DNA from 2 places in the Agarivorans sp. JK6 genome. Region 1 is predicted to be linked to the other one. Evidence: predicted binding sites of a transcription regulator. Region 1 holds the regulator's gene; the other holds the start of a gene.
What was found. The regulator LexA, encoded in region 1, represses DNA repair genes until DNA is damaged. The targets are predictions, from matches to a motif close to TACTGTATNNNNATACAGTA.
Positions count from the first base shown of each region.

Region 2: a site for LexA is predicted at 1,719-1,738, ahead of dinB (DNA polymerase IV). Genes of this name have one in related genera too.

Region 1 is NZ_CP113525.1:414,541-417,694, forward strand. It holds gene OV592_RS01910 (homocysteine S-methyltransferase family protein) at 1-198, opposite strand, end outside; gene OV592_RS01915 (cytosolic protein) at 798-1,136, opposite strand; gene lexA (transcriptional repressor LexA) at 1,489-2,136, shown strand; gene coxB (cytochrome c oxidase subunit II) at 2,428-3,154, shown strand, end outside.
Region 2 is NZ_CP113525.1:1,487,093-1,490,246, forward strand. It holds gene OV592_RS07025 (choice-of-anchor L domain-containing protein) at 1-979, shown strand, start outside; gene OV592_RS07030 (peptidoglycan-binding protein) at 1,034-1,633, shown strand; gene dinB (DNA polymerase IV) at 1,753-2,847, shown strand; gene OV592_RS07040 (SPFH domain-containing protein) at 3,040-3,154, opposite strand, start outside.

The DNA.
Region 1 (3,154 bases):
ATGAAAAGGCACACAAGCGTAGCTGTTTACAGTAATTATTTCGGCGCCCGCATCTATAAAGTTTTGATTAGCTTGGCGTACTAAGGAAGGTGATTCGATCAGTGCTTGAGCACTCCATAAAGGTTGTGAAAAAGGCGCTCCCATTCTTTTAAGTTCTCGGCCCATTCCACCATCTAACACCGCTACATGTTTACTCATTATTTCTATACCACCACTACGCATTACCCTAATTATCATAAATGAGTCTAATTCAGATAAAGCAACTAAATAATGAAAGTTTTTCATGTTGATGAAGCAGGTTTTACCTCTAAGAGCTGTTCGATTAAAAGCTCTGAATTATAAGGCGTCGTGTTTTAGTCTAAGCATCGCTTAAGGATAGAATCGTTTAGAAAAATGAAGGCAGCCATTTCGTGGAATCTCTTGTTGCTTTCAATTTTAGCAAGCTTAGCGCGGCCGAGAATTTCGTTTAGTAGCAAAATTCTTAGTTAAAAATTTGCTTATAGTTTTGGTGCCAGCGTTTGAGCTTTTTATCTATATTTTTTCAATTTCTTATTGGTTTTTTGGTTTGGGGTGGAAATAACAATTTTTGCTATGTTTGAGCGTCAAAAATCGCTTTTTTAAAACTCTTTCTAAGTCAGTTTGTCTAGGGGGATTGCTCGCCAGTTAACCGCAGCATTGCTTTTTTCTCTAAATATAGAGCCCAACTCCATTCAATTCGTACACTGTTAATAAACGAAACGCATGCGAATGAATGCTTAGCGATTCCAGTTCGCTGGTTTCAACTTACAAAGTAATTGTCAGTCCAATCGAGTAATAAAGGTTTGCTCGTCATCCACAAAAGCGACAAAGCCGCCGTGATAGATAAACACCCGCCCGCGTCCCTCCACTAAGCAGGCAAGCTGTGGGTTTAAATCTTCTTCGTTAAATTGGCTTTGAAAAGTGCCCGTATCGGTGATTACGCCGCTGAATGTAGGCAAATATCCATGGGTGCGCTTGGCTTGATCAATCAGGCTCAGCTCGCTGGCAGTAGAGAAGCATGAGGGGATCGCCCCCGCTTCTTCGATAAACATTGTTTTTAGTTCTTCAAAAGCTGTAATCACCAGCCAGTCGATGCCGTTAACATGATGAATAAACATAGTGTTTCTCGGTAATTCTGATGCGGCGATTTTATCACTATCAGGGGAAGAGCGTAGTAGAGATTTAGTTGCTAAAGGCGGTAACTCTGTGCCATTTCCGGACATTCACGAGGTCAACTTGAAACACGCTTTTGCCCAAAGGGGAGTTAGCTAGATACTTAGCATCTTACTTCTGACTCAGTTTCCATCACATTGCAATCTACAACTCAAAATTTGGAGCGTAGTTTTAAAGTAGCGGAAAGATTTCCAAAGAAACTGAAACCTACAATAAGTCACTGATTTAGATAAATCCTTGCTTCATTGCTCATGCTGTATATACTAACAGTGTGCTGTATAAACTTACAGGTAGACTATGAAGCCCTTAACACCCCGTCAAACAGAAGTATTTGAATTAATTCGTCGTCATATTTCCGAAACGGGTATGCCGCCAACCCGTGCAGAGATCGCTAAAGAATTAGGCTTTCGTTCCGCTAATGCGGCAGAAGAGCACCTACGAGCACTTGCTAAGAAAGGGGCTATTGAGATGATCCCTGGAGCTTCGCGCGGTATTCGCATTAGTGAAGAGTATTTGCCAGCCAGCGCTAATGAGCCAGTGGCCGAAGACTTAGAACCCGGTTTACCCTTAATCGGCCAAGTGGCTGCAGGCGAGCCTATTTTGGCGCAGGAGCATGTAGAGTCGCACTATGCGGTAGATGCTAACTTGTTTAATCCTCATGCTGATTATTTACTGCGGGTGCAGGGAATGAGTATGAAAGACATCGGCATTATGGATGGTGACTTGTTAGCGGTGCACAAAACCAATAATGTTCATAATGGGCAAGTGGTGGTGGCACGTTTAGAAGACGATGTTACGGTTAAGCGTTTTGAGCGCGACGGTAAAATGGTTTACTTGCACCCAGAGAATGAAGAGCTCTCAACTATTGAAGTTGATTTAGAGTATCAAAGCATCGAAATCGAAGGCTTGGCGGTAGGTATTATTCGCACTGCCGATTGGATGTAAGCCTTACATAGCAATAAGTTCCGCTCTTTTTAAGCCCAAATCAGCCCGATTTGGGCTTTTGTCGTTAGCATCACATCTTTTGTGTTTATCCATAAAAATCTCAACAATATATTTACATTTCTTTAACTTAGGGGTTAATTTATAAGCAGTAGCTTGTATTTAGCTGTTGCTGTCTACTACTTTTGGGGTGGGGGATTTCCCTTTTTCTGCAGCTACTTTCCTAGTTTGGAGAGTTGTTGTCGTTGGCTACTAGCAAAGGAGAGCGCTGTGGGCCGATGGATTCAGCTAATAATGCTGACATTCTTTTCGTCGCAAGTATTTGCGCAAGAAATGTCATTCAACTTACGTCCGGGTGTTACCGCCATTAGTGAGCAGGTTTATGGCCTGCACATGACAATTTTTTATATTTGTTGTGCTATTGGGGTGCTGGTGTTTGGCGCCATGTTCTGGGCTATTTTTCATCATCGCAAGTCTAAAGGAGCCAAGCCGGCTCAATTTCATGAAAGTACCAAAGTAGAAATTATTTGGACCATCGTTCCTTTCATTATTTTGATTGGGATGGCGATTCCTGCCACTAAAACCCTGTTGGCCATGGAAGATCCTTCCGATGCCGATATCACCATTCAAGTAACAGGTTCCCAGTGGAAGTGGCATTACAAATACTTTGACCGTGAACTGGAATTTTACAGTGTGCTGGCATCTGATATGGATGAAGTTAACGGCAAGCTGGAAAAACGCAAAAACTACTTGCTTGAGGTAGACCGACCGCTGGTATTGCCCATCGATAAAAAAGTACGCTTTTTGATGACTTCGGAAGATGTTATCCACTCCTGGTGGGTACCGGATTTTGCAGTTAAGAAAGACGCCAACCCAGGTTTTATTAATGAGGCTTGGACCATCATTGATAAACCCGGCATATACCGCGGCCAGTGTGCTGAGTTATGTGGTAAAGACCACGGCTTTATGCCGATTGTGGTTATCGCTAAAACGCAGGCCGATTACGATGTTTGGTTAGCCG
Region 2 (3,154 bases), 1.1 Mb from region 1:
GCAAAACGCAATGTTAACCCCTTTAACGGGTATTCAAGGCCATTTTGATCCGGTGCAGTTAGATATTAGCTTCACTGTAAATTCAGTCGATCCTACCACATTGACTTTTTTCGGGGTATTTGGCTCTGAAGAGTGGCCGGAGTATGTTGGTGGTACTGTCACCGATGGCTTTGGCTTATTTCTAAATGGTGAGAATATCGCAGGAGCCTTACCTACCGGTTCTAGCGCAGGTGACCCTTTGTTACCTATCAATATTGACCATCCAGATATGAGTGACATTCGAGGTACTGAACTTGATGGCGTACTCGCACCAAACGGCAATCCGCAGTTGCGTTTTGATGCGCCAGTTCAACCAGGGGTAAACACCTTTACTTTCATTTTGGCTGATGCCGGCGATAGCGTGTTAGACACGACTATCTTCTTAAGTAGCTTTGGTGAATTAGGCGAATCTGAATTTGTGCCGATTTTGCCGGATCCGAGTAACCCTACTGATGAAAATGGTGCCTTTGTATTTGACCTACCCGAGGTACAAAGTGGTGAAACGATTTGGATCGACCCTGATGTAGCGGCTGGTTATGTCTACTCTACTGATGGTATGTTTGCTTCAGTTACCGCGCCTTCATTAGCTTCGGTGAATGACCCGGACGGTTACGTGATTGAGTTTTTGTTTGAAGGAGTATTGCAGCAAATTGCATTAGCAGCAGGAGAAACGTTTGAGTTTGGTATCAACTTTGACCCTGTAAGTACCTTCACCTTAAGCGGCATTAACTTAGATCTTGGCTTGGATCCTACCAGTCCGCTGGCATTTGTTACCGGTTTGTCTTTTGTCGAAACGGGCAGCTTCCAAGTGTCGCAGTTACCCGTTACGGTATTTGTGCCAGATAACAACAGCGTGCCAGAGTCGCCAACTTTATTTATGTTTGGTCTAGTTATGGCATTTTGGGCTGGACGAAAAAAGCTCAGTGCTTATTATAAATAGTATTGTTTTTAAAAGCCTAAGTGAAAACTTAGGCTTTAATCTTTTTGGGGTGTCATGAAACATATACTGATAGTTGTTTGGTCGATTGCGGTGTTTATTAGTGGCAGTGCATTGGCTGCTGACGATTCTGGTAAATTTGCGGCAAAAGGCGCCGCAAGAAAAAGCTGTAGTGATTTTACTCAAAGCGCTCAACAGAAAAATTCTGATTACTTACTTTATGGTGGTTGGTTAGAAGGTTACGTGACTTCTTACAATCAATTTCAGCCCTCAAACTATGATGTTGTGCCTTGGCAAACTACCGAGTTGTTGTTGGCATTACTGCAGCGTCATTGTAAAGCTAACCCCGATATTAAGTACTTAGATGCAGTAAATAGCTTAATTAAAACGGTGTTTCCAATTCGCTTAGAAAAAGAGAGCCCGTTAGTGCAGGTCTCTGTGGCCGATGCAAACTCTTATTATTATGTAGAGATTTTGCAGCGAGCTAAGCAGCGTTTAAAGTTTTTAGGGTATTACAATACTGCGGTTGATGGCTCAGTATTTACCCCATTGGATGTGGAAGTATTTGTTAAGTATCAAAAAGACATCGGCATTCCGCAAACGGGTATTCCCGATCAGTTTACCTTGTCTAATTTATTCCTTAAAAAGCCGCAATAACACAACTCAATTGTTTACCAAACAGAGCCACTTTGCTTTAAAGCAAAGTGGCTCTGTTACTTTGAATTTTTAGTAAAATATCGCATACTGTGTTTATATACAGTTTTGAGGCGATAGCTGTGGCAGATTTACAGCCAATACAACGTAAAATAATCCATGTTGATATGGACTGTTTTTATGCGGCTGTTGAAATGCGAGACCAACCAGAGCTAGCCAATGTTCCTTTGGCTGTAGGTGGCATGCGCAGCGGTCGCGGGGTGTTGACTACTTGTAACTACCTTGCGCGTGAATATGGTGTTCGCTCAGCTATGCCAACCCATAAAGCCTTGCAGCTTTGTCCGCATTTAGTATTGGTGCCTCCACGCATGCAGGTTTACCAAGAAGTGAGTAAACAAGTACAAGGCATTTTTCATGAATACGCCGATGCTATAGAGCCGCTGTCTTTGGATGAAGCTTACCTAGATGTAAGTAATAGTGAGGCCTGCAGAGGCTCGGCCACACTCATCGCTGAACAAATCCGCCAAGATATTTTTGCTAAAACAGGTCTAACAGCTTCTGCTGGTGTGGCGCCTGTGAAGTTTTTAGCCAAAATCGCTTCAGATTTAAATAAACCCAATGGTGTATATGTTATTAAACCGCAGCAAGTCAGTGAGTTTATCGAGACCCTAGCGCTCGAAAAAATCTCAGGTGTTGGCAAGGTGAGTATTGAGAAGCTGCATCATCAAGGTTTGTATACTGGCGGTGATGTACGCCGTGCAGATAAAGACAAGTTAAAGCAGCTATTTGGTAAGTTTGGCGAGATGTTGTGGCTGCGTTGTCAGGGGGTAGACGAGCGCGCTGTAAGCAACGACCGTAAGCGAAAATCGGTGGCAGTAGAGCGCACCTTTGCTAAAGACGAAGGTAACCAAGCTATTTTGGTAGAGCGCTTGTTAGCCTTGCTGCCTGAGCTTAGGCGTCGGAGTGAAAAGCACTTAAAGCAAGCCAAGATGAATAAGCTTGGGGTGAAAGTAAAATTTGCAGATTTTCAACAAACTACTAAAGAGCAACAGTGTCAGCATATTGATGAGTCGGCATTATTGGAGTTGTTTGAAGAGGCTCTTGCTAGAGGGAAGGGAAAGGCGGTGCGGCTAATTGGTTTGCATATTGGTTTGGCTTATGAGCAGCAAAACCAGTCACCACAACTGGTTTTGCCGTTTGAATCGTTAACTACTTAACCTGAACTCGGGATAAGGAAGTAACGATAGTTTTTCAACCAAGTACTTAATCTAGTGTCATGTTTCTGTCGAGATAGTTTTGCTTAGTTCAAGGCGAAGCTGAGCGTCAATAGCTAGCCTATTGGAAGCATCTTCAACACCGAAATAAGTAAAAATAGCCGCTAGAAACCAGTTTATTATCCCGAGCTTAGGTTATTTAGTAAGGTCTCGGTCATAACTAAGTCGTTTAGCTGCATCTAAAGTTAGCATTTGCATAAACGCTCGCGTTTCAGCGTCGCTGCCTGAGGGCGTTCCTGATTGACTACCT